DNA from 2 places in the Paraburkholderia bryophila genome. Region 1 is predicted to be linked to the other one. Evidence: riboswitches for the same ligand, from Rfam matches in the RefSeq annotation. Region 1 holds a riboswitch; the other holds the start of a gene.
What was found. Region 1 has a riboswitch for ZMP and ZTP ahead of GGD40_RS05230 (tetrahydrofolate dehydrogenase/cyclohydrolase catalytic domain-containing protein). Riboswitches for the same ligand answer to the same signal wherever they lie in the genome.

Region 1 (3,411 bases):
GCGCGTCCCGTGCGCGCTTCCCATTCAGGCAGTACGTGTAGCAGACGCCCTTCGCGCAGAGCCGTGGACGCGAGCCACGTCGGTAGAAGCGCAAGGCCGCAGCCGGCCACGGCGAGTTCCAGCACAGCTTCGGAGTCGTCTGCGCGCAAGCGCCCCTGCAATTGCACCGGCACTTGCGTCTGCTCTGACGACCTCTTTGCATTGGCCCTGCGCGTGAACGACCATGTGTCGTCCGGCAACAGCGACAGACGAAGCGTATCGTGCGCGGACAGATCTTCAGGGACATTCGGCGTGCTGCTACGCTGCAAATACGCCGGGCTGCCGCACACGATACGACGATGCGGAGCAATGCGTTTCGCCATCAACGACGAATCGGACAGCGCACCGATACGGATCGCCAGATCAATGCCGACTTCGATCATATTGAGCGTTTCGTCGGTCGATACCATATCGAGGTCGATGTCGGGATAGCGCGTCATGAACGCCGGCAGGTGCGGCACGATATGCCGGCGCCCGAATGCCGAGGGCATCGTGACGCGCAGCACGCCTTGCGGTGTGAGATTCAGTGACGACGTGACCTGCCGCGCGTCATCGAGCGCCTGTAGGGCAACCATGGCGTGCTCACGAAACAGCCTACCGCCCTCCGTCAGGACGAGCCCGCGCGTCGACCGGTTAAACAGGGCAATGCCCAGATCGTTTTCTAGCGCACTCACGTAGCGTGAAATGGTCGACGTCTTGACTGCCATTTCAACGGCCGTCTTGCTGAAGCTCTGCAGTTCCGCTGCGCAAACGAAGGCCCGTACTGCGGCAAAATAATCCATGGCATTTCTGACGCGAATCGAGCGTTCCGCAAGGGACTTCACGAAGTGAGGACCGGAACCCGCGCAACGCGCTGCCCGCGAAAATTCGGTGCATGCGCGCGAACTGGATAATCCGGATTTGCTTAGGCCGGTAGTGTACTTGTACCGCGCTGCTAACGTGAAGAGGCGTTGATCACAGCGTCAAAGCCATAGGAGCAGTTCGGCCAGCGCTCGTCAGGCGGTTGCCAGAGCTTGCGACGAACTTCCCTTGTCGACCCGCAGCGGCCCGTCAACTTTGTCGGCAGCGGACACTCATTGGATGGTTGACCACACACGTTCCGCGGCACCGAGGGTTTGGGCGATAAGCGTTGAAATCGTCATCGGCCCCACCCCTCCCGGAACCGGCGTCACCGCCGCGCATCGACCCATCAGACCATCGGGATGGATGTCACCTATGCCTCCGGTATGGTAACCAGCATCGATAACAATTGCTCCGTCGCTAATCCAGTCGCTACGAATGAAGTTCGGCTTACCTACCGCGCCGACGATGAGTTGGGCACGTCGAATTTCCGCCTCAAGATTTGACGTCTTCGAATGGCATAGCGTGACCGTCGCGTTCGCATTCGATAGCATAAGCGCCATCGGTTTCCCGAGAATGGGACTGCGCCCTACGACCACGGCCCGCTTGCCAGATACATCGATCTTGTAATGAGCCAGCAAGCGCATGATTCCGGCGGGCGTTGCCGACCCGAATGCGGGTTCGCCTAACGCCATCAAGCCAAAGCCGTGGCTGGTGACGCCATCAACATCCTTGGAGATGGATATTCTGTCGAAGCAGAGGCGTTCGTCCACATGTGCAGGCACCGGGTGCTGAAGCAGAATGCCATGCACCGCCTGGTTGGCATTGAGCCTGTTTATCGCGGAAAGCACGTCGTCCGTCGTTGCGCTCGCAGACAACTTAATCACGATCGAGTCCATACCGACTCTCCGGCATGCACTGCCCTTCATGCTGACGTAGGTCGCGGACGAAGGATCGTCTCCTACAAGGATCGTGGCCAGTATGGGTGTCTGCCCGCCATTTCTTGCCTTGAGGGCCGCAACGTGTTCGGACAATTCCCGCTCGTGCAACGCCGCTACTGCTTTACCGTCGAGAAGTATGCTCATGCGTTTTCCCCTTGCGTGGCCAATTTGGAACCGGCAAGGCTCAAATACTGAACAGGGCAAAGCGCGTGTAATTGGGAGCGCGATTGATTAAGCGCGAGCCGCGTGGGCAGAGAATGGATTTGGGCAATCATCATGGGCAGTCTCAAAGAGATTAATCAAAATGCCCAGGCGAACGGCGTTCTACCGTCTACGCTTCCCGATGGTGACCCATCTATTGCTCGCCAGTCACGTAGAAGCGCTATCTTAGTCGGTTTTTTTGTGGCTACGCAAACCGGCGCGCTACATACGTCTCTATGCCAGGAGCGGCTGCTTCCGGCGAGTCCGCCCAGACTTCGCCGACATCGGAAACGACTCATCGGCCCTGCTCGAGGCAGCGCTTGCACATCGCGGACAGGCTCTCCGGCATTTCCTCCATCGGTCATTCCTCACGAATGGTTCCTGACGGGAAAGTGTGCTGTCAGCGCGGCGTGCCCGACACCATGGGAAAAAGCGGCCGATGCCGGGGGTCGGCATCCGAAGAATCCCTACCCCGAGGCAGGAACAGTTTCCCCCTCTCTGATAGGTCCAACTTTCGACTTGCATCCCGGTCAAATACTGTATAAATTTACAGCTGTATGCCCATACAGGATCAGGCCATGACCTACCTTATACGCATCTTGAACGACGGTGATCGCGAAACGCTTGCCTGGTTGTGCAAGCATGTCGGGGACGTCCGCGTAGCGGCTGCTGCGCGAGATCTAGGCGGCAGCGGCAAGCCGTATGTGTCCGCGGTGTGCCGCTATCTCGGCGTGCGTCCACCGGCGCTGCGGCAGCACAGCCAACCCGTTGGAGATTGCACGGTCGGGGACAGTCATCTCGCCCAGATCCGCCTGTTGCTGGCGCAGCGAACTCAGGCGCCTTTGAAGCAGCGCCTTTGAAGCTGCCCGTTGACCCGAGCCCCAAGGAAGATACCTGCATGATCAACGCCACTGACCTCGATTCGGATGCCGGTCAAATCAACTCTGTCGCCCTCGAACGTGCGCTTCGAAGCGCTTCGCTAGACCTCCAGCAGATCATGGCAACGACCGCCGGTCGTCACATCGACAGCGGCCGGCGCCGTTACTCAAGTAGCGCGCAATCGCCGACCTGGCGCACGCTGCAGACGATCGATGAACTGGTCTTCGAAAATCGCGGCTTCGTGGCCAGGCACAATGAGACAGTCCGTTCGATGTTTCTACGATTCGGCGACAGTCGCCTGTCGGGCGCGGATCTCGACGAGCCCGTCGACTGGCGGCTTGATGATGACGACCTGCCCACGGTTTATCTGATCGTGCGAGCCATGGTGCAGGCCGAGACGGCGGATGCGACGACTGCGGAGTAAGACGTCGACGGCGGGTACGGGGGTGCTCGGCTGAATCGGCTGTTGAGGTCGAGGGTTCAGCCGGCGCACCGCCGGCTAAGCATTCCC
Region 2 (3,411 bases), 990 kb from region 1:
TCACGACGTTGACAATATCGTCGAGCCGTGCCGGCGCCCGATAGTCGACCGCGGTGCTGCTCACGATAAACATCGTGCCTGTTTCATCCGCGAGCCGGCGCTGGTCGACGCCGCACGCGCGCAGCCATTCGGTGCGCGCCCGTTCAAAAAACTTCAGGTAGTTCGCGTAAAACACGATGCCGCCGGCGTCGGTATCTTCGTAGTACACGCGGATAGACCACGTGCCGCCGATTTCGGTGCCGGGCAGGCTGGTCGACTCATTCATGCGGCGCATTTTACCGGAACGCATACCTTGAGGTCTGTTTCAAAGTGTGCGCCTTACCCGGCGGGCCTCAGCCGCGATGAACGCTCAAAGCGGAGAACGATTGGGCCACCGGCATCAGTTCGATTGTGTTGATGTTGACGTGGGCCGGCCGGGTGGCGATCCAGTAGATCGAGTCGGCGATGTCTTCGGGCGTCAGCGGTTGCACGTTTTCGTACATTTTCGCGGCCTTGTCGTCGTCGCCGCGAAAACGCACGTTCGAGAACTCGGTGCCGCCGCACAGGCCCGGCTCGATGTCGGTCACGCGCAACGCGGTGCCGGCCAGATCGGCGCGCAGGTTCAGGCTGAACTGGCGCACGAAGGCCTTGGTGGCGCCGTAAACGTTGCCACCTGCGTACGGCCAGCTACCGGCCGCCGAGCCAAGGTTAAAGACGTGACCGCGATTGCGCTCCACCATGCCGGGCAGCAAGGCGTGCGTAACCTGCACGAGACCCGTGCAGTTGGTTTCGATCATGGTGTTCCACGCGTCCAGACTCGCTTTTTGCGCCGGCTCGGTGCCAAGCGCGAGGCCGGCGTTGTTGACGAGCACGTCGATTTCGGCGAAATCCGCCGGCAACCCGGCGGGCACCGCCTCGACGGCCGCGCGGTCGCGCACGTCGAGTTCGTAGGGCAGAAGCGCGTCGCCGAGTTCGTCGGCGAGCGCCTGAAGGCGGTCCTTCCGGCGCGCGGTGGCGACGACACGATGGCCGCCCTTGACGAAGGCGCGAGCGATAGCAGCGCCGAATCCCGCGGACGCTCCGGTGACGAACACGATCATTGCATTTTCCTGGTCGGTAAAGGAGAAAGGTCCCAAGCCTACTTCCAATGCGGCGCTGCGGCAAGGCTGAACCAGCCGCATGAGCGGCTGTGGCAGGGACGCGCAGCGGCTTTGCAGCGCGTTTTCATCAGACCTTTGCACGTCGCACCCGAAGGCCGCTGGGCCGGCCTCGCGAGCGCGCCCAGCATCGACGGGAAGCCGGTTGCCTATTCGATCCTCTTCCAATAAACTAACGCGCTCATCCCTGCGTGACTGGCGATAGAACCGGTTCAAGCAATCGGGTTCAAGGTGGAACAACCCACCGTGAAGCGCAGGGTGCCGTTTTGCCGTTTTGCCGTTCGCCTGGGCAGCCGTGATCCGCGCGCATTGATCTGCGCTGACGGTGGCTGTCCTGCCTCGCGTGTGCGGCGTCTCTCTATCCGCCACGTCAGGGCTGGCCCAGCCGCCAGCAGTGCTGCGTACCCTCTACGCAAGATTCGGCGCACGATCCGGTCAACCTGAACACACTCAACGGAATCCGTATGTTTGACAGAGCCCAAAGCACCATCGCCAACGTCGATCCTGAACTCTGGAAAGTGATCGAGCAGGAAAACCGCCGTCAGGAAGAACACATCGAACTGATCGCTTCGGAAAACTACACGAGCCCGGCCGTGATGGCCGCGCAAGGCTCGCAGCTCACCAACAAATACGCCGAAGGGTATCCGGGCAAGCGCTACTACGGCGGCTGCGAATTCGTCGACATCGCCGAGCAACTGGCGATCGACCGCGTGAAGCAACTGTTTGGCGCCGAAGCGGCCAACGTGCAGCCGAACTCGGGCTCGCAGGCCAACCAGGGCGTGTTCTTCGCCATGCTGAAGCCGGGCGATACGATCATGGGCATGAGCCTCGCGCACGGCGGTCACCTGACGCACGGTTCGCCGGTCAACATGTCGGGCAAGTGGTTCAACGTCGTCAGCTACGGCCTGAACGAAGCGGAAGACATCGACTACGAAGCCGCTGAGAAACTCGCTCAGGAACACAAGCCGAAGCTGATCGTGGCGGGTGCTTCGGCATTCGCGCTGCGTATCGATTTCGAACGTCTGTCGAAGATCGCCAAGTCGGTCGGCGCGTACTTCATGGTCGACATGGCGCACTACGCCGGTCTGGTCGCCGCGGGCGTCTACCCGAACCCGGTGCCGTTCTCCGATTTCGTCACCACGACCACGCACAAGAGCCTGCGCGGCCCGCGCGGTGGTGTGATCCTGATGAAGGCCGAGTTCGAGAAGCAGATCAACTCGGCCATCTTCCCGGGCATTCAGGGTGGTCCGCTGATGCACGTGATCGCCGGTAAGGCTGTTGCGTTCAAGGAAGCGCTGTCGCCGGAATTCAAGGTGTACCAGCAGCAAGTGGTCGACAACGCGCGCGTGCTGGCTGAAACGCTGGTCAAGCGCGGTCTGCGTATCGTGTCGGGCCGTACCGAAAGCCACGTCATGCTGGTCGATCTGCGCGCCAAGAAGATCACCGGCAAGGCTGCGGAAGCTGCGCTGGGCGCCGCTCACATCACCGTCAACAAGAACGCGATCCCGAACGACCCGGAAAAGCCGTTCGTGACGAGCGGTGTGCGTCTCGGCTCGCCGGCCATGACCACGCGCGGCTTCGGTGTCAAGGAAGCGGAGCAGGTGGGTCATCTGATCGCCGACGTGCTGGACAACCCGGAAGACACCGCCACGATCGAACGTGTGCGCGGTCAGGTTGCCGAGCTGACCCAGCGTTTCCCGGTCTACCGTTAAGCCGTTATGCACTGCCCCTTCTGCCGTCACGCCGATACGCAGGTTGTCGACTCGCGCGTATCCGAAGACGGCGCAACGATTCGCCGGCGCCGCCGCTGCCCGGCCTGCGACAAACGTTTCACGACGTATGAGCGGGTCGAGCTGGCGTTGCCGTCGGTCGTCAAGAAGGACGGCAGCCGCACGGAATTCGATCGCCGCAAGATCGTCGCGAGCATGCAACTGGCGCTGCGCAAGCGCCCGGTCGCAGCGGACGCGATCGACGCGGCCGTCGCCCGCATCGAGTATCAGTTGCTCGGTAGCGGCGAGCGTGAGGTGCGCAGTGAGCGCCTCGGCGAACTCGTCATGAACGAGTTGCGCGCGCTCGATACGATTGCCTACGTTCGTTTTGCCTCCGTTTACCGGCGCTTTGAAGACGTCTCTGAATTCGAAGACGTAATTGAAGAATTTCGCCGCGCCTCTTCTCCTCCCAAGCCTTCCCGCAAGCGCTGATCGCGGCCGCGCCGCGTGCTGCGTTCGAGTATCCGTTTTTCTCCGCATTGATTCGCGCATTGGTAGCTCCCGCT

Region 2: it holds a riboswitch for ZMP and ZTP, as region 1 does, so the genes downstream of both, glyA (serine hydroxymethyltransferase) here and GGD40_RS05230 (tetrahydrofolate dehydrogenase/cyclohydrolase catalytic domain-containing protein) in region 1, are expected to answer to the same signal.

The regions. Positions count from the first base shown of each region.
Region 1 is NZ_JACCAS010000001.1:1,163,286-1,166,696, forward strand. Features, by position in the region: gene GGD40_RS05225 (LysR family transcriptional regulator) at 1-821, opposite strand, end outside; gene GGD40_RS05230 (tetrahydrofolate dehydrogenase/cyclohydrolase catalytic domain-containing protein) at 1,113-1,964, opposite strand; ZMP/ZTP riboswitch at 2,120-2,203, opposite strand; gene GGD40_RS05235 (hypothetical protein) at 2,600-2,881, shown strand; gene GGD40_RS05240 (DUF2471 domain-containing protein) at 2,920-3,324, shown strand.
Region 2 is NZ_JACCAS010000001.1:2,151,752-2,155,162, reverse strand. Features, by position in the region: gene ybgC (tol-pal system-associated acyl-CoA thioesterase) at 1-274, opposite strand, end outside; gene ydfG (bifunctional NADP-dependent 3-hydroxy acid dehydrogenase/3-hydroxypropionate dehydrogenase YdfG) at 333-1,079, opposite strand; ZMP/ZTP riboswitch at 1,318-1,434, shown strand; gene glyA (serine hydroxymethyltransferase) at 1,601-2,848, shown strand; gene nrdR (transcriptional regulator NrdR) at 2,855-3,337, shown strand.